Regions from separate parts of the Hydrogenophaga sedimenti genome, predicted to be linked through region 3. Evidence: predicted binding sites of a transcription regulator. Region 3 holds the regulator's gene; each other region holds the start of a gene.
The links. The regulator sigma-54, encoded in region 3, starts transcription at its own class of promoters, with help from an activator protein. The targets are predictions, from matches to a motif close to TGGCANGNAANCTGCTTT.
Positions count from the first base shown of each region.

Region 1 (10,427 bases), on a different contig from region 3:
GGTGGGTCACGTCCAGGCTGATCCAGCGCCGGTTCACCGGGTCCATGCAGACGTCGGCCCAGGCGTGGCTGGCCAGATCGGGCTCGTTGGCCGCGTAGAAATACCCGCTCACGTACCGCGCCGGCAGGCCGATGCTGCGGCACACGGCCACCATCACATGGGCCTGGTCCTGGCAGACGCCCAGCTCCCAGTCGAACGCTTCGAGCGCCGTGGTCTCCACCCCGGTGCTGCCCTTGCGGTACTGCACCTTGTCGCCCACCGCTCCCGCCAGGGCCACGAGGTCGGCCACCGAGGGCAGCTCGCCCCGCGCCAGCGCCGCCATCAAACCGGGCACCACCTGCAGTGCCCACATGGCCATGCGCGGGTGCGGCTCGGCCAGCGGCGTGGACCGAAGGTAGAAACCGGGCGGCGGCAGCGTCGGCGGATCGGTGAACTCGGACACGCCATGGGTCAGCACCGTGCCCCGCCCGGCAATGCTGTTCTCGCGCAGGTCCTGCTCCGGCCGGGCCGAGAGCGAGAAGCTGTGCACGCGGTTGCCCTCGATGTCGGGCTGGCTGTGCAGCGTGCCGGGCACGCGCAGCTCCCAGTACTCCACGCTCTGGCAGGCGCTGCTCACCGGCCACAGGTGCAGCGACTGCACCGTGTAGAGCAGCGGCTGGCTGTAACGGAAAAGGGTGTTGTGGTGGATGACGAGTTTCATGCGGGCTCCGGGTTGCGCCGGGGACCCGCATGGTACCCGGACGAGTCAATGCACCGAGGGGACGAGGAAGTCCTGGCTGATGCGGCCACCCAGTTCGTTCACCCGGTCGAGGAACTGGGTGAGGAAGGCGTGCAGGCCGGTCGAGAGAATCTCGTCGATGCGCGCGTACTGCAGGTCGGCCTTGAGCTTGCCGGCGCGGCGCTGGGTCTCGCCCGAGATGTCGTTGGCCACGACGCTCAGGTTGGCCACCACCTCGTTCATGCTGGCCGCCAGGCTGCGCGGCATGTCCGGGCGCAGGATCAGCAGCTCGGCCACGCGCTCGGGCGTGATGACGTCGCGATACACCTTGCGGTAGACCTCGAAGCCGGACACCGAGCGCAGGATCGCGCTCCAGTGGTAGAAGTCGTATTCCTGATCCTGCTCGCTGGCGGCACCGAAGAAGTCGCTCTGCACCGCGTGGAACTTCACGTCCAGCAGACGCGCGGTGTTGTCGGCCCGCTCCAGGAACGAGCCCATGCGGTAGAAGTGGAAGGCCTCGTCCTGCAGCATCGTTCCCACGGCCACGCCGCGCGAGAGGTGCGAACGGTGCTTGACCCACTCGAAGAAGGCGCCCGGATCGCGCTCGAAGTCGTTGGACTTGAGGTAGCCGGCCAGCTTGAGCCAGGTGGCGTTCTGCGTTTCCCACAGTTCGGTGGTCAGCGCGCCGCGCACCGCCCGCGCGTTCTCGCGCGCGCCCCGCAGGCAGGACACGATGCTCGACGGGTTGGACTCGTCGCGCACCATGAAGTCCATGACGTTGCGCGCCGTGATGTCCTGTCCGTACTTGGCGGTGTAGCTGGTCATCAGCTCGCTGATCGACAGCAGACCCTGCCAGCCGACCTGCGCCACGGCGGCGGACTGCGGCAGCAGCGAGGTCTGGTAGTTCACATCGAGCATGCGCGCGGTGTTTTCGGCCCGCTCGGTGTAGCGGGACATCCAGAAAAGGTGGTCGGCGGTACGCGAAAGCATGCTCAGTTCTCCAGAATCCAGGTGTCTTTGGTGCCACCACCCTGTGACGAGTTGACGACCAGCGAGCCTTCCTTGAGGGCCACGCGGGTCAGGCCGCCGGGCACCATCTGCACTTCCTTGCCGCTGAGCACGAAGGGCCGCAGATCGATGTGACGCGGGGCGATGCCGTTCTCCACATAGGTCGGGCAGGTCGACAGGCTCAGCGTGGGCTGGGCAATGTAGCCGTCGGGCTTGGCCTTGACCACGGCGCGGAACTCGTCCACCTCGGCCTTGGTCGAGGCCGGGCCGACCAGCATGCCGTAACCGCCGGCGCCGTGCACTTCCTTGACCACCAGCTCGGCCATGTTGTCGAGCATGTACTTCAGGTCGTCGGGGTTGCGGCCCATGAAGGTCGGCACGTTGTTGAGGATCGGTTTCTCGCCCAGGTAGAACTCGATCATCTTGGGCACGTAGGGGTAGATCGACTTGTCGTCCGCCACCCCGGTGCCCACCGCGTTGCAGATCGTCACGTTGCCGCTGCGGTACACGCCCAGCAGGCCGGCGCAGCCCAGCGTCGAGGTCGGGCGGAACACCAGCGGGTCGAGGAAGTCGTCGTCGACGCGACGGTAGATCACATCCACCCGACGCGGCCCCTTGGTGGTGCGCATGTAGACGAAGTTGTCCTTGACGAACAGGTCCTGGCCCTCGACCAGCTCGACGCCCATCTGCTGCGCCAGGAAAGCGTGCTCGAAGTAGGCGCTGTTGTACATGCCAGGCGTGAGCACGACGACCGTCGGCTCGGCAGTGGTCGCTGGGCTGACGGCGCGCAGGGTTTCGAGCAGCAGGTCGGGGTAATGCGCCACCGGCGCCACGCGGTTCTGGGTGAACAGTTCGGGGAACTGCCGCATCATCATCTTGCGGTCTTCGAGCATGTAGCTCACGCCGCTGGGCACGCGCAGGTTGTCTTCGAGCACGTAGTACTCGCCCTCGCCCTGCGCGTTGGGCGCGCGCACGATGTCGATGCCGGAAATGTGCGAGTACACGCCGCCGGGCACGTCCACGCCCATCATCTCGGGGCGGAACTGGGCGTTCTGGAAGATCTGGTCGGCGGGGATGATGCCGGCCTTGACGATCTCCTGCCCGTGGTAGACGTCGTGCACGAAGCGGTTGAGCGCCGTGACACGCTGCACCAGTCCGGCCTGCATGCTCTTCCACTCGTGCGCCGGAATGATGCGCGGGATCAGGTCGAACGGAATCAGCCGCTCGGTGCCGGCGCCGTCCTCGTCCTTGGCGCCATACACCGCGAAGGTGATGCCCACGCGGCGAAAGATCATTTCCGCCTCTTCGCGGCGGGACGCCATGACCTCCTCGGGTTGTTGCGCCAGCCACCGAGCGTAGTTCTGGTAGTGGGCCCGTACCTCGCTGGGCGAGGCGTTCATTTCGTCAAACATCGGTCGGCTCATGGGCTTTTCTCCTGCTCTCAGCATAGCAAGGAGTGGGCCAGTGCTCAGAAACCGGCCTCTCCTTCGTCTGTCACCACCATGGTCTCTGCACCCGGATGGTGCCAGTAGCGGCGGGCCATTTCGCGGTGGCAAAGCACCTGATCGGGCGCATCGCTGCGCCATGTGGCCGCACCACATTGGGGCGAACTCTCCCACCGCATGCCGCGCGCCTGGTAACGGTCGATCACCAGCGGGGCCGGGTGTCCGAAGCGGTTGCGGTAACCCGACTGGATCAGAACCACCGAGGGTTGCAGGGTATTGAGCAGCACCGGACTGCTCGACGATGCACTGCCGTGGTGCGGCGCGATCAGCAGGTCGGCCCGCAACCCGGGTTGCGCCACGGCCAGCCGGGTTTCGCGTTCGGCGTCCAGGTCGCCGCTGAGCCAGGCCGAGCGCCGCCCGTTGTCGATCCGCAGCACGCAGGACATGGCGTTGGTCGAGAGCCGCCCCTCGCCATCCGGCCCGTAGAGGTCGGGCGCCGGGTGCAGCACCTCGAACGACACGCCATCCCAGGTCCAGCGCTGCCCCGCCAGGCAGCGCTCGCCCTCGCCGAACGAGGCCAGCCAGCGCGCCGCCGGCCAGGCCGCGCGCACTGCCGCCGAACCGCCCGAATGGTCGCTGTCGCGGTGGCTCACGACCACGGTGGCCGGCGCCTCGCCCAGTGCGCGCAACAGCGGCACCACGACGCGGTCGCCCGCGTCGCTGCCGGCGCCATAGCGCGGCCCGGTGTCATAGAGCAGGCTGTGGCCGGCGGTGCGCACCAGCAGCGCGCTGCCCTGCCCCACATCCACCGCCATCACCTCGAACTCGCCCGCCGCCGGCCGCGCTGGCGACCAGAGCAGCATCGGCGCCACCATCAGCAGGCCCGCCGAGCGCAGCACCAGCGGCAGGCGCAGCATCAGCAGCAACCCGCCCAGTACGCCACACACCGCCAGCGGCCAGGGCGGAATGGGCCGGAACACCGCAGCCCAGCCCCACTGGTTCAGCCATTCCAGCAGCGCCACCAGCCACTGCACCACGAGCGCGGTCGCATCCCACAGCGGCGGCACCACCACGCCCAGCATCGCCAGCGGCGTCACCAGAAAAGTCACCCAGGGGATCGCGAACAGGTTGGCGATCAGGCCCACCACCGACACCTGGCCAAACAGCAGCAGGCCCAGCGGCGCCAGCGCCACCGTGACCTGGCCTTGTTCCCGCAGCAGGGCCAGCGCCGGCCGCAGGACACGCCGCCAGCGCGGCAGGACCTCGTTGCCGGAACGGTGGCGAACGCGCCCCGGATCGTTGGCCGCGAACAGGATGCCCACCGCCACGAAGCTCAGCCAGAAGCCCGGCTGCAGCAAGGCCCAGGGGTCGAGCAGCAACACCGCCACCATCGCCAGCAGCCAGACCATCGGCCAGGGCCAGCGCCGGGCCGAGAGCCTCAGGCCCACCACCAGCGCCAGCATCAGCACCGTGCGCTGCGCCGGCACGCCCCAGTCGGCGAACAGCGCGTAGGCCGCCGCCGCGATCACCCCGCCCCAGCCCGCGGCGACCGGCGCCGGCAGCGCCATCAGCGCCCCTGGCCAGACGAACGCCAGACGCCGCCAGCCCGCACCGATCCACAAGGTCGCCAGCCAGGCAAAGGCCGTGACGTGCAGGCCGGAGATGCTCATCAGATGGGCCACGCCCGTCTGGCGGAACAGCGCCCAGTCCTGGTGATCGATCGCGCTCTGGTCCCCCACCACCAGCGCCGCGAGCACGCCGGCACTGCGCGGGTCCGTCACCCGGGCCGCAATGCGTTCGCCGACCCACTGGCGTGCGGCCTCGACCGGGTGCAGACCCGGGCGGCCCAGCCAGACCGGCGGCGTGTCGTGCGGGCCGTCGCGCAGACTGCCGGTGGCGCCGATACCCTGCTCCCAGAGCCAGCGCTCGCGGTCAAAGCCATACGGGTTCGACTGGCCGTGCGGCCGGCGCAGCCGCACCACCAGGCGCCAGGCGTCGCCGGCCCGCCAGGCCCGACCCGCGGCCGGACCGTGGAAATCGCCAATCAACAGGCGGGGTGGCACGCGGACCGCCTGTCCATCCCGCGTGGCACGGTCGACACTGAATTCAAAGCGGTCGCTGTCCGCACCACGCTGCGGCATGGACGCGATCTGGCCGTCCAGGGTGATGTCCACGCCTTCGAGGCCCGGGGCCAGCGCGTGTGCGGCGAAATGCACCGCGCGCAGACCCGTCCACCCGCCGGCCGCCAGTGCCCCGGCCAGCAGCCCGGCCGCCACCGGGACCAGGGCATGCCAGCGCCGCCGGTGGGTCCAAGCCGCGAGCAAGGCCAGCAAGGCCGCGACCAGGAGCAAGATGGCGTAGGTCGATCCGGTCCACAGCCGCGCCTGCAGCAGCTGCAGCGCTACGCCCAGCACCACGCCGGGCAGCGCTGCCCACACCGGGTGCATCATGGTCAGCCGGGCTGGCTGCAGTCCCGTGGCGCGGGACTTGCTAGTTCGGATCGGGCGCGTGCGGGTTGCCGCACCGGCAGCCTGATGTTCATTGTTTGTGCCTCCCTGTTGAAAGTGATCCCAGCATGGCCATCCATGTCGCTCTGAGCCACATCACCCATTATCGGTACGACCGGCTGGTCAAGCTGGGCCCGCAGGTGGTCCGCCTGCGGCCGGCGCCGCACAGCCGCACCAAGGTGCTCTCGTATTCGCAGAAGGTCGAACCGGCCGGCCATTTCATCAACTGGCAACAGGACCCGTTCGCCAACTACCAGGCGCGCCTGGTCTTCCCGGAGCCGACCACCGAGTTCAAGGTCACGATCGACCTGGTGGTCGAGATGGCGGTGCACAACCCCTTCGACTTCTTCCTGGAGCCGCGCGCCGAGAAGTTTCCCTTCACTTACGAAGATGCGCAGAAGCAGGAACTGGCACCCTACCTCGCGGCCGCGCCGCTGACGCCGCTGCTCAAGCACTACCTGACCACCGTCGACCGCAGCGAGCAGCGCACCATCGACTTCCTGGTCGGCATCAACCAGAAACTCTGGAAGGACATCGGCTACACCATCCGCATGGAGCCGGGCGTGCAGACGCCCGAAGAAACGCTCAAGCTCAAGAGCGGCTCCTGCCGCGACTCGGGCTGGCTGCTGGTGCAGCTGCTGCGCCACCTGGGCCTGGCCGCGCGCTTCGTCTCGGGCTACCTGATCCAGCTCACCCCCGACGTCAAGGCGATCGACGGCCCCAGCGGGCCCGAGAAGGACTTCACCGACCTGCACGCCTGGTGCGAGGTGTTCCTGCCCGGCGCCGGCTGGATCGGGCTGGACCCGACCTCGGGCCTGCTCGCGGGCGAAGGCCACGTGCCGCTGGCCTGCACGCCACAGCCGTCCAGCGCCGCGCCGGTCGAAGGCGTGATGGACAAGTGCGAGGTCACCTTCAGCCACGAGATGAAGGTCACGCGCGTCTACGAATCGCCGCGCGTCACCAAGCCCTACACCGAAGACCAGTGGGCCGAGGTGCTCCAGCTCGGCGAACAGGTCGACGCCGATCTCGTCAAGCACGACGTGCGCCTGACGCAGGGCGGTGAACCGACCTACGTCGCCACCGCCGACCGCGACGCCGCCGAATGGAACACCGACGCGCTCGGGCCGACCAAGCGCGGCTATGCGACCGAGCTGGTGGGCCGGCTGCGCGAGCAATATGGCCACGGTGGCTTCGTGCACATGGGACAGGGCAAGTGGTACCCGGGCGAGCAGTTGCCGCGCTGGGCGCTGTCGATCTTCTGGCGCGCCGACGGCGAACCCTGCTGGAACAACCCGGCCCTGCTGGCCGACGAACGCGACGAGGCCCACTACACCGCCGACGACGCGCAGCGCTTCACCCAGGCCCTGGCGCGCAAGCTCGGCCTGTCGACCCAGTACATCACGCCCGGCTACGAAGACACCTGGTACTTCCTGTGGCGCGAACGCCGCCTGCCGGTCAACGTCGACCCGCTGGACAGCAAGCTCGACGACGAGCAGGAGCGCTCGCGGCTGCGGCGCGTCTTCGGACAGGGGCTGGACAGCGTGATCGGCTATGTGCTGCCGCTGCAGGCCTCGGGCCATGGCCCGCTGTCGAACAACGGCAAGAGCACCTACCACCGCGTCTCGGGCGCGATGTGGTCGACCGGTCCGTGGTTCTTCCGCGAAGAGCGCATGTACCTGATTCCGGGCGATTCGCCCATGGGCTACCGCCTGCCGCTGGACTCCTTGCCCTGGGTCTCCAAGGGCGACTACCCGTACCACATCGAGCAGGACCCGCATTCCGCCCGCGACCCGCTGCCCACCGGCACGGCACTGCGGCACCAGGTCCATCCGCATGCGGTCGGCGGCGGCTTCGCCGAAGGCGGCATGGTCTCGTTGCAAGGCACCGACTGGTTCGAGGAAGCCGAGCAGCGCGGTGAATCCGAAGCGCTGGGCCTGCGCCGTGGCCAGCCCCACCCGGGCGCCGCGCCCGCACAGGCGTTGTCGGCGCGCTTCCCGCAGCGCGGCGAATCGGCCGCCTGGCTGACCCGCACCGCGCTGGTGGTCGAAGCCCGCGATCCGCAGCGCGCCAACGGCCCCAAGGCCGAGAAGGACAGCGGCGGCAAGAGCCAGCACCTGTACGTGTTCATGCCGCCGATGCAGCGGCTGGAAGACTATCTGGACCTGCTCTCGGCGGTCGAGGCCACGGCCGACAAGCTGGGCGTGACGGTGGTGCTCGAAGGCTATCCGCCGCCGCGCGATCCGCGCCTGAAGATGCTGCAGGTCACGCCCGACCCCGGCGTGATCGAGGTCAACATCCACCCCAGCAGCAGCTTCGCCGAGCTGGTCGAGCGCACCGAGTTCCTCTACGAGGCCGCGCACCAGACGCGCCTGTGCGCCGAGAAGTTCATGACCGACGGCCGCCACACCGGCACCGGCGGCGGCAACCACTTCGTGCTCGGCGGCGCCACGCCGGCCGACTCGCCCTTCCTGCGCCGCCCCGAGCTGCTGGGCAGCCTGGTCGCCTACTGGCACAACCACCCCTCGCTGTCCTACCTGTTCAGCGGTCTGTTCATCGGCCCGACCAGCCAGGCGCCGCGGGTCGACGAAGCGCGCAACGACCAGCTCTACGAACTGGAGATCGCGCTGGCGCAGATCGAGAAGAACCGCGCCACGCACGGGGAGGACATGCCGCCCTGGATGGTCGACCGCACGTTGCGCAACATCCTGATCGACGTCACCGGCAACACCCACCGCAGCGAGTTCTGCATCGACAAGCTCTACTCGCCCGACTCGTCCACCGGGCGCCTGGGTCTGCTGGAGCTGCGCGCCTTCGAGATGCCACCCCACGCCCGCATGAGCATCGCGCAGCAGTTGCTGCTGCGCGCCATGATCTCGCGCTTCTGGCAGAAGCCCTGGATCGGCAAGCTCACCCGCTGGGGCACCGAGCTGCACGACCGCATGCTGCTGCCGACCTTCCTGCGCATGGACTTCGAAGACGTGCTGGCCGACCTGAAACAGGCCGGCTACCCGTTCGACATGGCCTGGTTCGAGCCGCACTTCGAGTTCCGCTTCCCGCTGATCGGCCAGGTCACCGCGCGCGGCATCGAGCTGACGCTGCGCAACGCGCTGGAGCCCTGGCACGTGATGGGCGAAGAAGGCGCCGCCGGCGGCACCGTGCGTTATGTGGACTCGTCGCTCGAACGCGTCGAGCTGCGGGTCTCGGGCTACAACGACAGCCGGTACGTCATCACCTGCAACGGCCGCACCGTGCCGCTGCAGCCCACCGGCTCGGCCGGCGAGTACGTGGCGGGTGTGCGCTACAAGGCCTGGAACCCGCCGTCAGCCCTGCACCCGAGCATCGGCGTGCACGCCCCGCTGACCTTCGACATCGTCGACACCTGGATGGACCGTTCGCTCGGTGGCTGCCAGTACCACGTCGCCCACCCGGGCGGCCGCAACTACGACAGCTTCCCGATCAACGCCTACGAAGCCGAAAGCCGGCGCCTCTCGCGCTTCTTCCAGATGGGCCATACCTCGGGCAAGCTGGTGCCGGGACCGGCCACGTCAAGCCGGGAATTCCCCTTCACGCTCGACCTGCGGTCCTGAGGGGGACGCGGGCATACTCGGACACCGTGAGCCACGACAACCCCGAGTCCCTCTTTGACGACCTGAGCCCCGACTCGCCCGCCGACTGGGCGCTGGCGATGTCGGTGCCCGCCGACCCGGGGCACCTCGACCGGCTGCGCGACGCCTCCGGGCATGGCCTGTCGCCGCTGTGGTCGCAATTCGTCGAACACGTGGGCACCGAAGGCCTGGCCGACCTGAACCGGCGCAACCACAACCTGCAGCGCCAGGTGCGCGACAACGGCGTGACCTACAACGTCTACGCCGACGCCTCGGGCCAGCAGCGGCCCTGGGCGCTAGACCTGTTCCCGATGCTGCTGGGCACCAGCGACTGGGCGCAGATCGAGGCCGGCGTGCTGCAGCGCGCCAAGCTGCTCAACGCCATGATGGCCGACCTCTACGGTCCGCGCGAACTGGTGCAGCGCGCCCTGCTGCCGGCGGCGCTGGTGCAGGGGCACCCCGGCTACCTGCGCGCGATGCAGGGTGTGACGCCGGTCGGCGGCACCTGGCTGCACATCGTGGCCTTCGACCTGGCCCACGGCCCGGACGGCCGCTGGTGGGTGATCGGACAACGCACCCAGGCGCCCTCGGGCCTGGGCTATCTGCTGGAGAACCGCATCGCGGTCGCGCGCCAGTTCCCCAAGGCGTTCTCGGCCATGAAGGTGCAGCGCCTGGCATCGAGCTACCGCGCGCTGATGGACGGCATCAAGTCGATGGCGCCCGAAGGCGAGGACGCCCGCATCGCGCTGCTGACACCGGGCCCCTACAACGAAACCTACTTCGAGCACGCCTACCTCGCGCGCTACCTCGGTCTGACCCTGGTCGAAGGCAACGACCTGACGGTGCGCGACCAGCGCCTGTACCTCAAGACCCTCAAGGGTCTGGAACCGGTGCATGCGCTGATCAAGCGGGTCGACGACGAGTGGCTGGACCCGCTGGAGCTGCGTGCCGATTCGGCGCTGGGCATTCCGGGGCTGCTGCAGGTGCTGCGCGCCGGCAACCTGCTGCTGGCCAACGCGCCGGGGTCGGCGCCGCTGGAGTCGAGCGCCCTGCTCGGCTTCCTGCCCGCGATCAGCCGCCACATGCTGGGCGAAGAGCTGAGCCTGCCCTCGCTGCCGACCTGGTGGTGCGGCGAAGACGCCGC
Region 1 covers NZ_JBPZHA010000002.1:350,586-361,012, reverse strand. Annotated here, with positions in the region: gene ACS5NL_RS04385 (transglutaminase family protein) at 1-700, opposite strand, end outside; gene ACS5NL_RS04380 (alpha-E domain-containing protein) at 746-1,708, opposite strand; gene ACS5NL_RS04375 (circularly permuted type 2 ATP-grasp protein) at 1,711-3,150, opposite strand; gene ACS5NL_RS04370 (DNA internalization-related competence protein ComEC/Rec2) at 3,195-5,621, opposite strand; gene ACS5NL_RS04365 (transglutaminase family protein) at 5,747-9,265, shown strand; gene ACS5NL_RS04360 (circularly permuted type 2 ATP-grasp protein) at 9,364-10,427, shown strand, end outside.
Region 1: the regulator sigma-54 is predicted to act here: its motif matches at 5,648-5,665, upstream of ACS5NL_RS04365 (transglutaminase family protein).

Region 2 (10,427 bases), on a different contig from region 3:
CACGCCCGAGGGCGATGGCCCCCAGTCGGCCAGCGAGAGCGGGCCGCGTTGTTCGGGGCGCAGGCCGAGCGCGGCCCAGCCGCCGACCAGATCGGCCACGTCGACGAAACCGAAGTCGCTGAACATGCCGGCCCAGGTCTGGCTCGCGTGGCCGTGGTGGCAGTAGATGAACACCGGCCGGCGGCGCGGTGTGGTGGTCAGCAGGGTTTCGTGGTTGTCGCGGTGCAGGCGCAGGCTGCCGTCCAGGTGCGCGGCCAGGTGGTGCGCCGCCTCGCGCGCGTCGAGCACCAGGGCATCGGGTCGCTCGCTCAGCCAGGCGTGGGCCTGGGCGGTGGTCAGTCGGGTCCAGCGGGGATCGCTCATGGGGGGCTCCGGTGCGGGTGGGCCAGCTGGGCCAGATGCGCATACGGCGCCGCGGTGCCGATGCGGTCGTCGCTCAGCGGGGCGCCGATGGTGAAGTGGTAGACCGACTGCAGCGCGGCGCTGGCGGCCGGTTCCGGCAGGCCGAGCAGCTGGTGCAGGGCGTCGTCGAAGAAGCAGCCGATGCCGGTGCCGCGCAGGCCGGCGGCCTCGGCTTCGAGGTACAGCACCTGGCCGATCAGGCCGGCTTCCTGCAGCCGGTCGCGGTAGCCGGCGCCTTCGTTCAACGGCTGGAATTCGGCCAGCAGGGCAAACGCCATCACCGCGTCCGAGCCCAGGGCCTGGTGGCAATTGAGCGTGCGCAGCGTGCCGGCGAGCGCGGGGTTGTCGGCCAGGTGCAGCAGCGGCGCGTCGGCCGGTGCGTCCGGCACCGGCCGCATGTCCAGCGCCGCGGGCAACTGCTGGCGCAGCAGACGGAGCCCTGCGTCGCTGCGTGGCAGCAGGTAGGCGCCGGGCGCGAGGCCGTCGACGCGGTGGGCGAACAGCAGCACATGCACCCGCGCCGGACCGGGCGCGGCGTCGAACGGCAGGCGCCCCGGATGCAGCGCCTGCAGCAGTGGCCAGAGCTGGTCGAGGGTTGCGCGGGCGCGGGGGTCGAAGCGCTGGGCGCTGCGGCGCTGGCGGATCAGGGTGGCGGTGTCGGCGGTGTGGCGGTGGTCGTTGAACGTGGCGACGCCGGCCGTGGTGGCCGCGACCGGGGTCGCGTGCAGACGCTGCGTGGCGCGGGTCACGGCGTCGATCACCGGCCAGCGGTACATCGGGAGGCGGTCCAGCCGGTTGGCCTGGCCCTGCCAGGTCGCCTGCGCGGTCCACGACCAGGGGGCGGTGTCGGCGGTGTGGTCGCTGCCGTGGGGCAACAGTTCGAACAGCGCGTCGGGTTCCTCGCGCTCGGCCGCGCCGAAGTCGGCGTCGCGGTCCAGGCCAAGCAGTTGCGCCAGTGCGGCGCTGTCGCAGGCCACCGGCCGCAGCCGCCAGCCGAGCAGGGCGGCGGCGTAACGCAGCGCACCCGCCGCGTGGCCGGCGTCGAGCTGGCAATAGCGGAAGGCGCGCTCGCCGTACTTCCAGGCCTCGCGCCAGGCGATGCTGCTCAGTGCGACGAAGGCGCGGGCGGGTGTGGCTTCCGGGGTGAAGGCGGCGCGCTGCTCCAGCGCGTGTTCGTGCGGCGCGTAGTGGTGCACACCGTCGGACAAACCCGACACACCGCGACACACCAGCCAGCCCTCGGTCGGGTGCAGGTTGCCGCTGGAGGGGTTGATGCGCACGGCCCAGCGGTCGGGGCCCTGCGTCTTCCAGGCCGCCAGTGCCAGACTCAGTTCGAACAGCAGGCCGGTGCTGCGCAGGTCCAGTGGCCGGGCCGCGACTCGTTCCGGCATGCCCAGGTCACACCACGCCACCGCCGGCGCCAGCGTGTCCAGCGGCAGCGCGGTCAGTGGCGCACCCGCGTAGCGGCGGAAGGGATCGGGCTGCGCGTCCCAGTCCAGCGTGTCCGGGCCGGCGGCGTAGCGCTCCAGCCGGTGTTTGCTGCGCTCGTGGTAGGCCTGCACGACGTCCAGTGCTTCAGCCATGGGCCACCTCCGCCAGCTGGTCGGCCAGCGCCAGCAAGCCGCTGGTCTGGTCGGTGATGGCGCGCACGGTCGCGGGCTGCAGCCGGCTGAGCCAGCGCCAGGGCAGGCGCGAGGCGCCGCAGCGCGCACCCGCCAGCATGCCCACCAGCGCGCCGGTGGTGTCGGCGTCGTCGCCCTGGTTGACCGTGGCGACCACGGCGTCTTCGAAATCCTCGTGTTCGCCCAGGTGGTGCAGCACGGTCTGCACCGTGTCGACGACGAAGGCGGTGGCGCGGCCGCGGTAGGGCGTGTGGCGGAACACGGGTTCTTCGTTCACCCAGCGGGCGATGCGCTCCTTCAGCCGGTCCTGGTCGTCGCCGGCCAGCAGGCCGCGCAGCAGCCGGCCCAGCCCGAGCGTGCCCGCGTCGGAGAGCCGGTGGTGGTGGGTCATGCGCGCCTGCGCGAGCGACAGGCGCTCGAAGGCGCGCAGGTCGCTCAGCGTGGCGAGCACGGCCGGCAGGTTGCGCATGGCGGCGCCGTTGCCGGCGTCGCCTTCGTTTTCGGGGGCGACCAGGCTGCCTTCGTGCATGAAACGCAGGATGCCACGGCGGCAGGTGTTGCCGCAATCGACCGGGCCGGCGCGCCACCAGGCGAGGTAGGCGTCGCCGATCGCGCGCAGCAGCGGATCTGGCTGGCCGTCGCGCAGCCGGGCGATGCCGTCCGCCCCGCACGACAGCAGCGCGTCGCCCAGCGCCAGGCTCATGGTGGTGTCGTCGGTGACCTGGCCGCGTGGCAGCTTGAGCCAGCCGCCGCCGACGATGTCGCGGTGCGTGCCATGCTGCAGCAGGATCTCGCGCGGACGCATGAACTCGACCGTGGCACCGAGCGCGTCGCCGATCGCCAGGCCGAGGTAGGCACCCAGGGCCTTGTCGAAGCGGGCGTGGAAGACGGGGGCGTGCGGGTCAGACATAACGCGCCACCACCTCGTAGTCGCCGCCGAGCGCGAGCACCTCCTGTTCGCCCTGCAGCACCTGGCCCGGCAGCAGGCCGGGGAACACCAGCACCTTGGCGGCGGGCACCTGCGCCTCGAACACCCAGTCGCCGAAGCAGCCGGCGTCGTCGGCCGAGAGGCTGAACGAGACCAGGCTGTTCAGGCGCACGGTGCAGTGGCGGCCGTGGCCGGGCGCCGGGCCGCCCCAAGCCCGGCCGCTCCCCTCGGGGGACGAAGCGCCTTTGGCGCTTCTGGGGGCCAACAGACTTCCGGCGACGAGCTGCTCGTCGCAGCGCGTGCTGCCGCGCCACAGGCGCAGGTATTTCGCGGGCGCGTGCCCCGGCACGCCGAAGCGCTGCAGCGCCCACTGGCAGAACTCGTACAGCAGGTCCAGCTGCTGGTGGATGTTGTTGTTGTGCAGGCGGCTGGAGGTCTTCTCTTCGAGGTAGGTGATCCAGCCCGGCGAGGGAAAACGTTCCAGCGGCTGCTTGTGGTGGATCGGCACCAGGCCGAAGCGGCTCTCGACCCAGCCCTTGAGCACGGCGCCGGCCGGGCCGCCGTTGTCCATGCCCCAGCCCTGCAGCAGCTTGCGCCAGCTGCTGCGCCAGCGCCGCCGCTCGGCAGGGTCGAGCGTGGCGGCCTCGTGCGCGGCCGGGGCGCGCAGGCCGAAGGCGATGTCCAGGTAGTGCACGAACACCTCCGCCGCGTCGTTCAGGCTGGCGCAGCGCGCCAGCAGGCCGAACAGGCCGGGGTGCGTCTCGCGCGTGCCGGCGATGGACAGCGGAACCGGGTGCGCATTGAACGCGGTGCCGGCCAGCACCCGGGACGGCACGCCGACCAGGTTGGTGCTGTACCAGCGGTGTGGCTGGACCGGTTCATCGTCCATCGGCGCCGGGGGATGGCAAGAGCCCGGACGGGCTCAGACCGGCCGGTTCTCGTTGACGTTGCGCACCGGGCCCATGAGCGCCAGGCCTTCGTCGTAGGTGATGGTGTCGAAGGTGACGTCGTACTTCAGCGCGGCGTCGGCCACGGCGTCGAGCTTGCCGGCGGTGTCCTTCTTCTTGAGGTCGCCCTTCTCCAGGTAGAGCAGTTCGAGCATCTCGTTGTAGACCGTGTTCTCCAGGATGGGCAGCACGTAGAACATGGCGCCTTTGTAGGGCACCTGGTACTTCTTGGAGATGTCCATGTTGTCGCAGAACAGGAAGTACTTGCCGCCCGCACTGAGCGTGTCGCCCAGCACCTCGGCCACGTCCTTGAGCGAGGCGAAGGACAGCAGCCAGCCGCAGAAGAACGGCAGCTGCGGCTCGCCCGCGCGGGCCACGGCCATGACCTGGTCGCACTTGAGTTCGGGCGGGCGCGCCTCGTCGGCCATCTTGTCGGCAAAGCGCAGCGCCAGTTCGCCACGGAAGCCGAAGCGGCCCTCGACGTGGGTCGGCGCCTTGAGCACCGGGTTGAGCATGCGGCCTTCTCTTTCGAGGCGGGCGAAAGCGGTGTCTTCGATGGCGGCGGGCGCGGTCAGCGTGGTCATGGCGGTTCCTGTGGTTGGGGAAGGGAAAGACTCAGCGCCGCTGTCTGCAATGAACGTACCAGCCCCGACCAACCCTCGCGCGCGCGAGAAGGCGCAGCAAACCCGACACAAGCGGCCGTGTGCTCCCCGACAGGCGTGCCGTTTGCGACGCCGCCGGCCCGCTTTGTCGGGTTCGGAACAAAGCCGAAACAGCGCTCACCAGCGCCGCGGAAATGGCGATTTCCCTCGGGAAAACAAGCACTTGGATGGTGTCGGCACACAGCGGCATGGGCATGGCACGGAAGCTGCGAAGGGGAGGCTGCGCGGACTCAAGTCCTGCCGATGCGTGATCCGATAACAAGAGCAATGGGCACGTCAGGCTGAACTGGTCGCGGTGTATCGCAACCTTGGTTTCAACCCCTTCATCACTGGAGTACTGACATGGCTAAGCTTCGTCAAATCGCCTTCTACGGCAAAGGTGGCATCGGCAAATCCACCACTTCGCAGAACACCCTCGCGGCCCTGGCCGAGATGGGCCAGAAGATCCTCATCGTCGGCTGCGACCCCAAAGCCGACTCGACCCGCCTGATCCTGCACGCCAAGGCCCAGGACACCATCCTCTCGCTGGCCGCCGAAGCCGGCTCGGTGGAGGACCTGGAGCTCGAGGACGTCATGAAGATCGGCTACCGCGACATCCGTTGCGTGGAATCCGGTGGTCCTGAGCCAGGCGTCGGCTGCGCCGGCCGCGGCGTGATCACCTCGATCAACTTCCTGGAAGAAAACGGCGCGTACGAAGGCGTGGACTACGTGTCCTACGACGTGCTGGGCGACGTGGTGTGCGGCGGTTTCGCCATGCCCATCCGCGAAAACAAGGCGCAGGAAATCTACATCGTGATGTCGGGCGAGATGATGGCCATGTACGCGGCCAACAACATCTCCAAGGGCATCCTGAAGTACGCCAACAGCGGCGGTGTGCGCCTGGGCGGCCTGGTCTGCAACGAGCGCCAGACCGACAAGGAACTGGAGCTGGCCGACTCGCTGGCCAAGATGCTGGGCTCGCGCCTGATCCACTTCGTGCCGCGCGACAACATCGTGCAGCACGCCGAGCTGCGCCGCATGACCGTGCTGGAGTACGCGCCCGAGTCCAAGCAGGCCCAGGAATACCGCACCCTGGCCCAGAAGGTCCACGGCAACGCCGGCAACGGCACCATCCCCACCCCCATCACGATGGACCAGCTGGAAGACCTGCTGATGGAGCACGGGATCATGAAGACCATCGACGAGTCCGAAGTCGGCAAGACCGCCGCCGAACTGGCCGCCTGATCGCCCCCTGAGCCGCATCCGGTGCGCCCTGGCGGCGCACCGGATCGCGGAACACCAGAGCCATCCACCATCCACTGGAGTTCCCCATGACCGCCACCGTTGAAGAGCGCAAGGCCGCCAACAAGGCCCTGATCGATGAAGTGCTCAAGGCCTATCCCGAAAAGATGGCCAAGCGCCGTGCCAAGCACCTGAACACGTACGAAGAAGGCAAGCCCGACTGCGGCGTGAAGTCCAACATCAAGTCCCTGCCGGGCGTGATGACGATCCGCGGCTGCGCCTACGCCGGCTCCAAGGGCGTGGTCTGGGGCCCCATCAAGGACATGATCCACATCTCCCACGGCCCCGTGGGATGCGGCCAGTACAGCTGGGCCGCCCGCCGCAACTACTACATCGGCATGACCGGTGTGGACACCTTCGTGACGATGCAGTTCACCTCCGATTTCCAGGAGAAGGACATCGTCTTCGGCGGCGACAAGAAGCTCGACAAGATCATCGACGAGATCCAGGAACTGTTCCCGCTGAACAAGGGCATCTCGATCCAGTCCGAATGCCCGATCGGCCTGATCGGCGACGACATCGAAGCGGTGTCGAAGAAGAAGAGCAAGGAATACGAAGGCAAGACCATCGTGCCCGTGCGCTGCGAAGGCTTCCGTGGCGTGAGCCAGTCGCTGGGCCACCACCTGGCCAACGACGCGATCCGTGACTGGGTGTTCGACAAGACCGACCCGAACAAGCGCCCCGACTTCGTCTCCACCCCGTACGACGTGGCCATCATCGGTGACTACAACATCGGTGGCGACGCCTGGAGCAGCCGCATCCTGCTCGAAGAGATGGGCCTGCGCGTGATCGCGCAGTGGTCCGGCGACGGCACGATCGCCGAGCTGGAAAACACCCCCAAGGCCAAGCTCAATGTGCTGCACTGCTACCGCTCGATGAACTACATCAGCCGGCACATGGAAGAGAAGTACGGCATCCCATGGTGCGAGTACAACTTCTTCGGCCCGACCCAGATCGAGAAGAGCCTGCGCGAGATCGCCAGCCACTTCGACGACGCCATCAAGGCCAAGACCGAAGAAGTGATCGCCAAGTACAAGCCGCTGATGCAGGCCGTCATCGACAAGTACAAGCCGCGTCTGCAGGGCAAGAAAGTGATGCTGTACGTGGGCGGTCTGCGTCCGCGCCACGTGATCGGCGCCTACGAGGACCTGGGCATGGAAGTGGTCGGCACCGGCTACGAGTTCGGCCACAACGACGACTACCAGCGCACCACGCACTACATCAAGGACAGCACGCTGATCTACGACGACGTGACCGGCTACGAGTTCGAGCACTTCGTCGACAAGATCAAGCCCGACCTGATCGGCTCCGGCATCAAGGAAAAGTACGTGTTCCAGAAGATGGGCGTGCCCTTCCGCCAGATGCACAGCTGGGACTACAGCGGCCCCTACCACGGCTACGACGGCTTCGCCATCTTCGCCCGCGACATGGACATGGCGATCAGCTCGCCGATCTGGAGCCTGACCAAGGCCCCCTGGAAGAACTGACCCCACCCCGTTTTCAAGGAGAGCGTCATGCCCCAATCAGCCGACAAGATCCTCGACCACGAACTGCTGTTCCGTGAGCCCGAGTACCAGGAACTGTTCAAGAACAAGAAGGAACAGTTCGAATACAACCACAGCGACGAGAAGATCGGCCAGGTCATCGAATGGACCAAGACCGAGGACTACAAGCAGAAGAACTTTGCCCGTGATTCGCTGACCGTGAACCCGGCCAAGGCCTGCCAGCCGCTGGGCGCCGTCTACGTCGCCAACGGTTTCCACAAGACCCTGAGCTTCGTGCACGGCTCGCAGGGCTGCGTCGCCTACTACCGCTCGCATTTCTCCCGCCACTTCAAGGAGCCGACCTCCTGCGTCAGCTCGTCGATGACGGAAGACGCGGCGGTGTTCGGTGGCCTGAACAACATGGTCGACGGCCTGGCCAACGCCTACAACCTGTACAAGCCCGACATGATCGCGGTCAGCACGACCTGCATGGCCGAGGTGATCGGTGACGACCTGAACGCCTTCATCAAGACGTCCAAGGAAAAAGGCTCGGTGCCCGCCGAGTTCGATGTGCCGTTTGCCCACACCCCGGCCTTCGTCGGCAGCCACATCACCGGCTACGACAACGCGCTGCTGGGCGTGCTGCAGCACTTCTGGGACGGCAAGGCCGGCACCGCCGAAAAGCTCGAGCGTGTGCCCGACGACAGCATCAACTTCATCGCCGGCTTCGACGGTTTCGTCGTCGGCAACATGAAGGAAATGCGCCGCATCTTCAGCCTGTTCGGCGTGAAGGTGAACGTGCTGTGCGACCCGTCGGGTTCGTGGAGCACCCCGACCGACGGCGAGTTCCGCATGTACGAAGGCGGCACCACCAAGGAAGAAGTGATCGCCGGCCTGCACGCCAAGGCGACCATTGTGTTCCAGGAGTACTGCTGCGAGAAGACCAGCAAGTACATCGCCGAGAAAGGCCAGGAAGTGGTCGTGCTCAACGCGCCCGTGGGCGTGGCCGGCACCGATCAGTTCCTGATGGCCATCAGCCGCCTGACCGGCAAGCCGATCCCGGCCGAGCTGGAACTCGAACGCGGCCTGCTGGTCGACGCCATGGCCGACAGCCAGGCCCACCTGCACGGCAAGCGCTATGCCCTGTATGGCGACCCGGACCAGATGATCGGTTACGCGCAGTTCCTGCTGGAGCTGGGCGCCGAACCGGCCCATGTGCTGGCCACCAACGGCACCGAAACCTGGGCCGCCAAGGTGCAGAAACTGTTCGACAGCTCGCCCTACGGTGCCGGCTGCAAGGTCTACCCCAAGCGCGACCTGTGGCACATGCGCAGCCTGCTGTTCACGGAGCCGGTGGACTTTCTGATCGGCAACACCTACGGCAAGTACCTGGAGCGCGACACCGGCACGCCGCTGGTGCGCATGGTGTTCCCGATCTTCGATCGCCACCACTACCACCGTTTCCCCACCTGGGGCTACGAGGGCGGCATGCGCGTGCTGGTGAACCTGCTGGACGAGTTCTTCGAGGCCCTGGATGCGAACACGATTGTTCCGGGCAAGACGGACTACTCGTACGACATCATCCGGTAACTGGGTCCCCCCCGCGCCGCGCTGCGCGCGTCACCCCCCAGGGGGCGCCGCTGGCGGCCCGGCAAAGCCGGTTCCGCGGCGGCCTGGATTGGGCTCCCCTTGCTCACCCAGGTCGCTGCGGCCCCGGACATCTCTTTCAGTGAGGGTCTTATGGCCAATGTGACTTTCAGTTCGCCGCGCATGAAGAAGGACCTGACGGTCTATGCGGTGGCGGGCGATACGCGGACTTTGCTGGCGGTGGCGAAGGCGAACAATGTGCCGCTGGACTTCGAGTGCGAGAACGGCGAGTGCGGTTCCTGCCAGCTCAAGGTGACGGTGCTGTCGGACAAGACGCCGATCGGTGTCGCTCTGACCGAGAAGGAAAAAACGGTGCTGCGCTTCGCCGGCAAGATCACGCAGCAGCAGATCGAAGACGCCGAGACGAAAGACCTGCCGCCGCCGTGGCGACTGGCCTGCCAGTTCGTGGTGCGCAGCGAAGACATCCTGGTGGAGTTCTGAACATGATGAATGTCGCCCCCCCGGAAGCTTCGTTTCCTGCCCCCCAAGGGGGCGCGGACGCCTTGGGAGCGGCCCGGCGCCGTCCGTACGCCACCCTCGTCAAGACCACGCAGGACGGCCGCCTGGTCGAGGTGATCGACGGCTGGGTGTGCCTCGCTGGGCTCAAGGAAGCCGACACGCTGGTGCCGCTGATCGAGCACCCGAACCGCCAGGCGATCCTGGCGGCGGTGCCGGGCGCCACGCACATGGCGGGCCGGCTGCCGCTGACCCACGAAGAAGCCGCGATCGCGCAGGGCGCGATGACGGCCGAGCAGCGGACCATCGACACCAGCCCGATGGCGATCGCGCAGCGGCTGCGCCGCGCGATGTGGGCCAAGGCCGTCGCCGAAGGCGTGGAGTGATCGGGGCGCCATGATCTATGTCGTCGAATGTCCCCCCGAAGGTGAACCGGCCGCCTGGTTCGCCTACCACCTGGCCGACCTGTCGCGCAAGATCGCGGCCGACGATGCCTGCGAAGCCTGGGAACTGTTCGACGAGGTGACGCCGCGCGCCCTGCTGGACGCGCTGGGGCATGAGCAGGTCGACGCCGAGGCCCGCGCCGCGTTCCCGTCGGTCTGCGCGCTGGGTGACCAGTTCGGCTGGAACACCACGCTCTACCGCGCCGACCACCTGCTGGGGCGCGGTGTGCTCAGTCCCGATCCGGTGGACGAACGCGCGGCACTGCTGGCGGCGCTGGCGGCGCGGCCGGGCGAGCGCCGTGTCTACTGGTCCGACAGCGAAGCGGTGCTGGCCACCGAAGGTGCCGACACCTGGCTCTGCGACGCCACGCGCTGGCGCGCCCGCCACGCCCTGCACCAGCAATTGCTGTCGCTCGAAGTGCTGGCCGACAACCTCTGAAGGAACGCCCATGCTGCACCGCATGCAGTGCGACATCGTGCGGATCGCGGGTGAAACGATCCTGAAGCTGCTGGCGGAGCTGCAGAGCGAGGACGAGCTGTTCGCCAGCGAGGCCA
Region 2 covers NZ_JBPZHA010000019.1:3,786-14,212, forward strand. Annotated here, with positions in the region: gene ACS5NL_RS21715 (ankyrin repeat domain-containing protein) at 1-363, opposite strand, end outside; gene ACS5NL_RS21720 (nitroreductase family protein) at 360-1,985, opposite strand; gene draG (ADP-ribosyl-[dinitrogen reductase] hydrolase) at 1,978-2,934, opposite strand; gene ACS5NL_RS21730 (NAD(+)--dinitrogen-reductase ADP-D-ribosyltransferase) at 2,927-3,841, opposite strand; gene ACS5NL_RS21735 (hypothetical protein) at 3,875-4,483, opposite strand; gene nifH (nitrogenase iron protein) at 4,904-5,785, shown strand; gene nifD (nitrogenase molybdenum-iron protein alpha chain) at 5,872-7,329, shown strand; gene nifK (nitrogenase molybdenum-iron protein subunit beta) at 7,357-8,916, shown strand; gene ACS5NL_RS21755 (2Fe-2S iron-sulfur cluster-binding protein) at 9,067-9,414, shown strand; gene ACS5NL_RS21760 (hypothetical protein) at 9,420-9,815, shown strand; gene ACS5NL_RS21765 (hypothetical protein) at 9,826-10,311, shown strand; gene ACS5NL_RS21770 (hypothetical protein) at 10,322-10,427, shown strand, end outside.
Region 2: the regulator sigma-54 is predicted to act here: its motif matches at 4,757-4,774, upstream of nifH (nitrogenase iron protein).

Region 3 (10,427 bases):
CGGCACTCGATCGGCCCGTTCCACAGCGGCACGCGGCGCGACTCCTTGAAGCGCATCTTGCCCGGCAGCTTGAGGTCGGGCGTGAGCAGCCAGGCGCTCCAGCCGGCGTAGTGGCTCTTCCAGTGCGTCGCCAGCTGCTGGAAGAAATCGCTGCCGTCGCTGCCATCGGCCATCTGCGCGCTCTCGCGGCCCAGGCCCGCCTCGGGCGCAGGTTTGGCGCCCACGGTGAAGGTGCGTGGCGCGCGGCCACCGCGCTCGACGGCGCGCTCCTGCGCATTCTGTCCGGCCACACCGGCGGCCGCGATGCGCTCGCCATAGGGCGGGTTCAGCAGCATCACGCCGGGTCGATCCGTCGGCGGCATGCGCTGCAGCGCGTCGCCGCCACGCAATTCCATCGCGAACGCCACGCCCGCGCGTTCGGCGTTGCGCTGCGCGAAGTCGACCATGCGGAACGCGACGTCGCTGCCGAACACGATGGGCTTGCGCCCGGCCGGCCAGTCGCGGCGCTGTTTCGCGGCCTCGTCCTTGAGCGCGTGCCAGACGTGCGGCTGGAACGGCAGCAGCTTCTCGAACGCAAAACGGCGCTGCAGGCCCGGCGCCACGTGCAGCGCGATCTGCGCCGCCTCGATCGCCACCGTGCCGCTGCCGCAGCAGGGGTCGTACAGCGGCACGATGTCGTCCAGCGTGGCCGCCTCGGCGCCGTTCCAGCCGGTCGCCGCGATCATGGCCGCCGCCAGGGTTTCCTTCAGCGGCGCATCGCCCTTGTCCTCGCGCCAGCCGCGCTTGAACAGCGGCTCGCCCGAGGTGTCGATGTAGAGGCTGACGGTGTCGGTGGTCAGGTGGGCGTAGAGCCGCACGTCGGGCCAGGTGGTGTCGACGCTGGGCCGCTCGCCGCGCCTGTCGCGAAAGCGGTCACAGACCGCGTCCTTGATCTTGAGCGCCGCGAAGTTCAGGCTCTTGAGCGGGCTGTGCTGCGCCGTGATCTCGACCTTGATGGTCTGCTGCGGCGTGAACCAGATTTCCCAGGCGATCTCGCCGGCGGCCTGGTACAGGTCGTTCTCGCTGCGGTAGCCGCCGTGCCAGAGCTGCACCAGCACGCGCTGCGCCAGCCGGCAATGCAGGTTGAGCTTGAGCGCGTCGCGCCACGAAGCCTGCAGCGCCACCCCGGCGCGCCACTTCTGCACCTCGGTCTCGCCGGTGATGCGCGTGACCTCGGCGGCCAGGTAGTCCTCCACGCCCGCGGCGCAGGGGAGGAAGAGTTGAAGCTGGTTCATGAATGGAAACCTAATGGACAAACACAGCACGTTCGGCACAGACCCCTTCCAGCGTGCACCACGGAACCGGCTTTGCCGGGCCGTTGGTGCAGCCCCCTGGGGGGTGACGCGAAGCGGCGCAGGGGGTTACAAAGCTTTGCGCAGGTTCGCGGGCGCGATGCGCAGCGCCTCGCGGTATTTCGCGACCGTGCGGCGCGCGCACTCGATGCCCTGCTCCTTGAGCAGGTCCGAGAGCTGGTTGTCCGACAGCGGCTTGGACGGTTCTTCGGACGCGATGAACTGCTTGAGCAGGGCGCGCACCGCCGTGCTCGACGCGTTGCCACCGGTCTCGGTGCCCAGGCTGGAGCCGAAGAAATACTTCAGCTCGTAGGTGCCGAACGGCGTGGCCATGTACTTGGCGGTGGTGACGCGGCTGATGGTCGATTCGTGCAGGCCCAGCTCGTCGGCGATCTCGCGCAGCACCAGCGGGCGCATCGCCAGTTCGCCGTGCATGAAGAAGTTGCGCTGGCGCTCGACGATGGCCGAGGACACGCGCAGGATGGTGTCGAAGCGCTGCTGGATGTTCTTGATGAACCAGCGTGCTTCCTGCAGGCGCTGCTGCATCGCGGCGTGACCGGCTTCGCCGCCACCGTCGCGGCCGCGCCCGCGCATGGCGTTCGCGTAGACGTCGTGCACCCGCAGGCGCGGCATGACCTCGGCGTTGAGCGTGACCTTGAAGCCGCGGCCGGCGCGCGTGACGATCACGTCGGGCACCACCACGTTGCGTTCGACATCGACAAAACGCCGGCCAGGCTTGGGCTCCAGCCGCGCGATCAGCGCCAGGCCGGAGCGCACGGCCTCGTCGTCCTGTCCGGTGCTCGCGCACAGGCGCTTGACATCGCGCTTGGCGATCAGCTCCAGCGGCTGCTCGCAGATCGCCAGCGCGGCCCGCGCCGCGGGCGTGTTGCGCAGTTCCAGGATCTGCAGCCGCAGGCATTCGCCCAGATCGCGGGCGCCGACGCCGGAGGGCTCCATCTGCTGCAGCCATTGCAGCGCCGTGCCCAGCCGCTGCTCGATCGCCTCGACTTCTTCGAACGGCGGTTCGGCTTCGGCCGGCGCCGAGGCGGTCAGGTGCCAGCAGGCCCGCGCCAGATCGTGCAGGCTCTCGTCGAGGTAACCGTCGTCGTTGAGCGACTCGATCAGGAAATACAGGGCCGCAGCATCTTCGTCCGACAGACGCAGGCAGCGCGCCTGCTCGTGCAGGTGGTCCTGCAGGCTGACCGGCTCGCGGGCCAGTTCGGCCGCGGTCGCGGTTTCGTCGTCGCCGCCGGACGCGTTGTTGTTGCGCGCCGGCGCGTCGCCGCCCCACTCGCTGTCGTCGGGCGCCATCTCGACCGTGCCGTCGCCTTCCCAGCTCTCTTCCACCGGGGACGCGCCGTCGAGCCGGCTCTCGACCTCGTCGGCGCCCCCGCTCTCGGACGACTCCGTGGACGAGCTGCGTGTGTCGGCGTCGGGCAGGCGCGGCTCCGGCGCGGTTTGTGCCGCCTCCGCCAGTTGGTCGGCGGCCACGACCGGCGCATCGGCAGCCTCGACGCCGAACTCTTCGCGTTCGGCCGTTTCTTCCCCGCGGTCGAGGAAAGGGTTCTCGTCGAGCATCTGCTCGACTTCCTGGGCCATTTCGAGCGTCGACAGCTGCAACAGCCGGATCGATTGCTGCAGCTGGGGGGTGAGGGCGAGATGCTGCGAGACCCGCAGCGAGAGACCTTGCTTCATCCGCTCAGGGCATCACATGCGGAAGTTTTCGCCGAGATAGACGCGGCGCACCTCGGCGTTCTCCACGATCTCGGCGGTGGTACCGCTGGCCAGCACCTGACCATCGCTGATGATGTAGGCGTGGTCGCAGATGCCCAGTGTCTCGCGCACGTTGTGGTCGGTGATCAGCACACCGATGCCACGCGACTTGAGAAAGCTGATGATGTGCTGGATTTCCAGCACCGCGATCGGGTCGATGCCGGCAAAGGGTTCGTCCAGCAGGATGAACCGCGGACGGGTCGCCAGCGCACGGGCGATCTCGACCCGGCGGCGCTCGCCGCCCGACAGCGCGGGCGCCGGCGAGAGACGCAGATGGTCCACCCGCAAGTCCTTGAGCAGCTCGTCGAGGCGGCCACGGATCTCGTCTTCCGACAGCCGCTCACCCTGCTCGTTGTGCTGCAACTCCAGCACGGCGCGCACGTTCTGCTCGACCGTGAGCTTGCGGAAGATCGACGCTTCCTGCGGCAGATAGCCCAGACCCAGTCGGGCGCGCCGGTGGATCGGCAGGGATTCGATGCGGGCGCCGTCGAGCAGGATCTCGCCGCCGTCGGCCCGCAGCAAGCCCACGATCATGTAGAACGACGTCGTCTTGCCGGCACCGTTGGGTCCGAGCAGCCCGACCACCTCGCCCTTGTCGACCGACAGCGAGACGTTCTTGACCACCTTGCGGCTGCCGTAGGCCTTCTTCAGACCATGGACCTCCAGGCGGCTCTGGCTCGCCACGGCGCCCGGTGGGCTGGCGGAGGTTCCGCTCACTTCTTGGGCTCGGTGATCTTGACGCTGGGGCGCAGCGTGGCCGGCTCGGCCGACGGCTGGGGAGGCGGCGTCTTGCCCGCTTTTTCCTCTTCGGGAATCGGCGTCAGCATGGCGCGCACACGGCCGGACGGGTTGGCCGCCGTCTTGCTCTCGGCGCCGCCCTTGACGGTGAAGACCTCGGTCTGGCTGTTGTAGAGGATCTCGCTGCCCACGCTCTGGTCATTGAGCTGCGTGCCACGGTAGCGGCGCAGCACGGCGCGGCCGGTGAACAGCACGGTCTGGGCCTTGCTGTCGTATTCGATGCGGTCGCCTTCGCCTTCGATCCACTCGTCCAGGGCTTCGCGCTTCTGGCGGAAGAATCCGGGGGTGGCGGGCGTGCCCACCAGCAGGCCGAGCTGGTTGCCCTGGGTATCCTGGCGCACGTCCAGCTTGGAGCCGCGCATCACGATCGTGCCCTTGGTCAGCACCACGTTGCCATTGAACACGCTGGTCTGGCGGTTCTCTTCGTAACGCAGGGCATCGGCCTCCACGTTCATGGGCTTGTCCTTGTCGGCTTTTTCCGCCTGCGCCGCCCAGGGGGACAGCAGGCCGGCGGCCGCAACAAACAACCAGGCGATCGGACGGGAGGGTTTGACGTGTTGGTGCATGGCTTTTGGGGGCACAGATCTTGCATTCATTGTAGCGGTGCCAAGCGCAATTCGTGCCCTTGACAAGAGACGATTCCTGTCCGGAAACGGCAAGGCCCGCGCAGGGCGGGCCTTGTGCGGTGCCGGCGGACCGACGATCAGCCCTTGCGGGCCTCGGCGATCAGCGAATCGGCCACCAGCAGGGTCTTGGGACCCTGGCCGGGGATGTAGAAACGCCCGGCGATGCCCAGGGCCGGCGTGCCCTCGACCTGGTAGGCGTCCTGCAGGCCGACGGCCTTCTGGGCCGACTTGACGGCCGCGCCGTCGTAGATGGCAGTGAACTTCTCGCGGTTGACGCCCTGTTTCTCCACCCAGGCCAGGATGGCCGGGGTCGTGGTCAGCGGCAGGCGCTCTTCGTGGTACGCCTTGAACACCTTGCCGTGCAGCTGCTCCAGCAGGCCCATGGCCTCGAGCGTGAAGTACAGGCGCTGCATCGGCACGAAGTTCTGGTTGAAGGCCACCGGCATGCGGCGCACGGTCACATGCGGCGGCTGCTTCTTGATCCACTCGCTGAACACCGGCTCGAAATTGAAGCAGTGGATGCAGCTGTAGGCGAAGAACTCGACCACTTCGACCTGGCCCGCCGGGCTGTCGGTGGGCGCCGGCTTGGCCAGCCTGGTGTAGTCCGTGCCTTCCTTGAAGGCCACGCGCTGGGCCAGGGCGGGCGACAGGCCCAGACCCGCCGCGGCGGCGGCACCGGCGGCCATCAGGCCGCGGGAAAATTCTCGACGTTGCATGGATTCAAACTCCTTGAAAAGACCCGGTTCAGGCTCGCCCGACCGGGAAAAGTTCCCCCGGGGCCGGCGCAGGCTCAGCGCTGCACCCGCACCAGCGCGGCTTCGACGCCATTGGTTTCGAGCTGCTCCCGCGTCGCGTCGGCCATGCCCTTCTGGTTGAAGGGCCCCATGCGGACCCGGTACACCTGACGCCCGTTCTGCTCGCGTTCGGTGATCGAGGCCTCCATGCCCAGCATGGCCAGGCGCGCCTTCTGCGCCTGCGCCTCTTCGGGCGACTTGAAGGCGCCGGCCTGGACAAAGTAGCTGAACGGATCGGCACCCGCGGCCGGTGCCGGATCGGCACCCGGCGCACCGGTCTTGGCCTTCACCAGATCGCCCAGCGGGTCGGCACCCGGCTTGGCAGACGCGGTGTCCTTGCCATCCTTGGCGGCATCGGGCTTGGCTGCGTCGGGCTTGGCGGCGTCTTTCCCGTCCTTGTTGTCCTTGCCATCCTTGGCCACGGCAGCGGCCTCGGTCTCCGTGGTCGCGGCGGGAGCCGGCGGCGTGGGCAGTGGCGGAGCCTTGTTGACCAGCCCGGCGTTCGGGTTCCAGCCCTTGTTGCGTTCGGCCTCGGCGGCATCTTCGGCCGGCTTGCGCGTCACGCCCCGGTCCACGAACGGCACCGGCACGCGGGTCACGTACACCGCCACCGACAGGGCCAGGCCCAGACCGATGAGCAGGCCGACCACGAAGCCGACCAGGGTTCCGCCGCCTTGCGCTTGCGCCTGAGAAAGAAGTTTTTTCATGGAATCGGGGGATCTCACATCTTCTGCGGGGCACTCACGCCCAGCACTGCCAAGCCATTGTGCAACACCTGCGCGGTCGCCCGGACCAGCGCCAGGCGCGCCAGCTTGACCGCTTCGTCGTCCACCAGGATGCGCTCGGCGTCGTAGTAGCTGTGGTACGCGGCGGCGAGTTCGCGCAGGTAGAAGGTCACATCGTGCGGCGCGAAGTCGGTGGCCGCCGAGGTCAGCATGGCCGGGTACTTGGCCAGCAGCAGCATCAGCGACTGCGCGGCCGGCGAGTCCAGCGGCGACAGGTCGACACCCGCCAGCGTGGCCGCGTCACCGCCCCACGAAGCCAGCACCGAGCAGATGCGCGCATGGGCGTACTGCACGTAATAGACCGGGTTGTCGTTGTTCTTCTGCACCGCCAGATCGACGTCGAAGGTGTATTCGGTGTCGGGCTTGCGGGACAGCAGGAAGAAGCGCACCGCGTCCTTGCTGGTCCATTCGATCAGGTCGCGCAGGGTCACGTAGCTGCCCGCGCGCTTGCTGATCTTGACCTCTTCGCCCCCACGCACCACACGCACCATGGTGTGCAGCACGTAGTCGGGGTAGCCCTCGGGGATGCCCACGCCCGCGGCCTGCAGGCCGGCGCGCACCCGCGCAATCGTGCCGTGGTGGTCGGTGCCCTGGATGTTGATGACCTTGCTGAAACCGCGTTCCCACTTGCTGATGTGGTAGGCCACGTCGGGCACGAAGTAGGTGTACGAACCGTCGCCCTTGCGCATGACGCGGTCCTTGTCGTCGCCGTAGTCGGTGGACTTGAGCCACAGTGCGCCGTCCTGCTCGTAGGTCTTGCCGGCCTCGACCAGTTTCTTCACCGTCGCGTCCACGCGGCCGCTGGTGTAGAGGCTGGATTCGAGGTAGTAGTGGTCGAACTTGACCTGGAAGGCCTGCAGGTCCAGGTCCTGTTCGTGGCGCAGGTAGGCCACGGCGAACTGGCGGATGCTGTCGAGGTCGTTCACGTCGCCGCTGGCGGTGAATTCGCGGTCGTCGGCGTGCACCGTTTTCTTCGCCAGGAAGTCGTTGGCGATGTCCTGGATGTAGTCGCCGTTGTAGGCCGCTTCGGGCCATTCGGCATCGCCCGGCTTGAAGCCCTTGGCGCGCAGCTGGGTGCTGGTGGCCAGGGTGCCGATCTGCACGCCCGCGTCGTTGTAATAGAACTCGCGGTGGACGTTCCAGCCCTGGGTGCTGTAGAGGCTGCAGATCGCATCGCCCAGCGCGGCCTGGCGGCCGTGGCCCACGTGCAGCGGGCCGGTGGGATTGGCGGAGACGAACTCGACCATCAGGCGCTGGCCGTTCGAAGGCTGGACTCCGAAGCCCTGCGCCGCCTCCAGCACCTCCCTGACGATCTGCTGCTTGGCCGCGGGCTTCAGGCGCAGGTTGAGGAAGCCGGGACCGGCGATCTCGATGTCGGCCACCCACTGCTGGTAGACCGGCAGGGCCAGCAGTGCGGCCTTGAGCGATTCACCGACCTGGCGCGGATTGAGCCTGAGCGGCTTGGCCAGCTGCATGGCGGCCGTGATGGCGTAGTCGCCATGGGCAGCGACCTTGGGCGATTCGAAGGCGGCCTTGTCGCCGGCGCCGGGCGTGAGCTGGTCCAGCGCATGAGCGAGGCCGGCCAGCAGTTCCTGTTTGATCTTGAGCATAGGGCAGCGATTTTAGGTGGCGGGCGGGCCGACACCGCCGGACGGTGCACTGGAAAACCCGGGGCGCCCCGTCAGAAAGCCTTAAGAAAAAAAGGTGTATCGTGCCTGCGCCCGATCCCGGGCTCATCCCTACCCAAAGGCAAGACATGAAACATCTGCTGACCCTGATCGCCCTGACTGGTTCCCTTTCCATGGCCATGGCCCAGACCGCAGCCCCCGCTGCTGCCCCGGCCAAGGCGCCTGCCGCGGCTCCTGCCGCTGCGGCAGCACCCGCCGCCAAGGCCCCGGCGGCCGCGCCCGCCGCCGCACCGGCTGCCGCCGCTGCAGCTGCCCCGGCCGCCGAAAAGAAGCCGACCGAGCAACAGAACCGCATGAAGACCTGCAACGCCGACCCGAAGGCCAAGGCCCTCAAGGGCGACGAGCGCAAGACCTTCATGAAGGGCTGCCTGTCCGGCGATGAAGCCGCCGCCGGTGGCAACAGCCAGCAGAACAAGATGAAGACCTGCAACGCCGACGCCAAGACCAAGGCACTCAAGGGCGACGAGCGCAAGAAGTTCATGAGCACCTGCCTCAAGGGCTGACCCCCCTGCGCCGCTGACGCGGCTTCCCCCCTGCTGCGCGGGGGGACCACACCTGCGGCCCGGCGAAGCCGGTTCCGCGGTGTGACTGGGCAAGGCACCTCGCTCCTGCTGCGCCTTGCCGTGCAGACCACTAGTTTGATTTCTGCGGCAGTGCGGCGTGCGCCGCGTCCTTGACCGCCTGTGTAAGCCGTTGTGCCGACAGCGGTTCGCGCGCCCAGTGTTGCCAGTACAGGGCCACGTCCACCGTCGCGCCCGGCAGCAGTTCCTGCATCCCGGGCCGCCCCGGCAGATGCTGTTCGGGCACCATGCCCCAGCCCAGTCCCAGTTCGATCGCTTTCTCGAAGGCGTCCACCGCCGGTGCGTAGTGGCGCGGGTAATTGGGCTGGCTCAGGCCGAAGTGCTGTTTCAGGAACGCGTCCTGCAAGGCATCCTTGCGGTTGAAGATGATGGCCGGCAGGGCCAGCAGCTGGTGCGGTGACACTGCACCGGAAGGCGTGCGGCACTGCGCGACCATTTCGGGCGCCGCCACGCAGCAGTAGCGCGCCACGCCGAGCGGTTCGGCCACGCAGCCGCGCATCGGCTCGGCCAGCGCCGTCACGCAACCGATCACATCGCCACTGCGCAGCAGCGCGTGCGTGTGGTCCTGGTCGTCGATCACCACATCCAGCAACAGGCGGTGCCGCTGCAGCAGCGGCGCCACGCCGGGCAGGAACCAGCCGGAGACCGAATCGGCGTTGATCGCCACGCTCAGGCTCTGCCAGCCATCGCCGGCCCGCGCCGCATCGCCGCGCAGTCCGGCCAGCAGATCGGTCTCCATCAGCCGCACCTGCTTCACATGCGCCAGCAAGGCCTGCCCGGCCACGGTCGGACGCACCGTCTTGCCGCGCACCAGCAGGCGCTGGCCCAGTTGCTCTTCCAGCGACTTGATGCGCAACGACACCGCCGCCAGGGTCAGGTTCAGCGCCTGGGCGGCCGGCCCGAAACCGCCGTGTTCGACCACGGCGGCCAGGGCATCGAGGGGGCGGGCGTCTAGCATGAATCAATTATTTCTTGAGTGATCTCATTTTAAGTTGAATCCATTTAACAAAAGACCGGAAAGGCACACACTGCCGCCATCGCATTCCTTCTTTCCACGGATTCCAGAACCATGACCCTCGCTTTTCCCACCTTCACCTCCGGCATGGTGCTGAGCCTCTCGCTGATCATGGCGATCGGCCCGCAGAACGCGCATGTGCTGCGCATGGGCCTGCAGCGCCAGCACCTCTGGCTCACCGTGGCCGTCTGCGCGCTGGCCGACGTCGTGCTGATCTCGCTGGGCGTGCTGGGTCTGGCCCAGCTCGGCGGCCTGTCGGACAAGCTGCTGGGCGCGCTGGTCGGCGCGGGTGTGCTGTTCCTGGGGGTGTACGGCTGGCAGGCGTTCCAGCGCTTCCTCCATCCGCGCCAGCCCGCCGAGGCCTCCCAGGGTCACCACACCCCCGCCCCGGTGACGCAGCGCCAGGCCATCCTGTCGGCGCTGGCGTTCTCCTGGCTCAACCCGCACGCCTGGCTGGACACCGCCGTGCTGATCGGCACCGCCTCGCTGGCCTACGGCCAGGGCAGCAAGGTGTTCGGCCTGGGCGCCGCCACCGGCTCGCTGGTGTGGTTCCTGCTGCTGGGCGCCGCCGCCTTCTGGCTCGGACGCCGGCTGAATTCGCTGCACATCTGGCGTGTGCTGGACGGCGCGGTTGCGCTGATGATGTGGGGCACGGCCGCCTGGCTGCTGGCCGGACTGATCTGACCGAAGGAGCTGCGATGACCACCACCCGCCCCGCCGACGCCCCCGTCACCATCTTCGGCCCGGACTTCCCTTTCGCCTACGACGACTGGCTGGCGCACCCGCAGGGCCTGGCCACGCTGCCGGCCAGCGCGCACGGCACCGAGGTCGCGATCGTCGGCGCCGGTATGGCCGGCATGACCGCGGCCTACGAGCTGATGAAGCTCGGCCTCAAGCCCGTCATCTATGAAGCCTCGCGCATGGGCGGGCGCCTGCGCTCGCAACCCTTCGAAGGCGGCCAGGGCGTGGTGGCCGAGCTGGGCGGCATGCGCTTCCCGGCCTCATCCACTGCCTTCTTCCACTACGTGAACCTGCT
Region 3 covers NZ_JBPZHA010000001.1:531,762-542,188, reverse strand. Annotated here, with positions in the region: gene ACS5NL_RS02520 (THUMP domain-containing class I SAM-dependent RNA methyltransferase) at 1-1,274, opposite strand, end outside; gene ACS5NL_RS02515 (RNA polymerase factor sigma-54) at 1,401-3,026, opposite strand; gene lptB (LPS export ABC transporter ATP-binding protein) at 3,039-3,821, opposite strand; gene lptA (lipopolysaccharide transport periplasmic protein LptA) at 3,818-4,468, opposite strand; gene ACS5NL_RS02500 (thiol:disulfide interchange protein DsbA/DsbL) at 4,606-5,244, opposite strand; gene ACS5NL_RS02495 (SPOR domain-containing protein) at 5,319-6,029, opposite strand; gene argS (arginine--tRNA ligase) at 6,044-7,717, opposite strand; gene ACS5NL_RS02485 (PsiF family protein) at 7,864-8,298, shown strand; gene ACS5NL_RS02480 (HTH-type transcriptional regulator ArgP) at 8,429-9,334, opposite strand; gene ACS5NL_RS02475 (LysE/ArgO family amino acid transporter) at 9,446-10,075, shown strand; gene ACS5NL_RS02470 (flavin monoamine oxidase family protein) at 10,090-10,427, shown strand, end outside.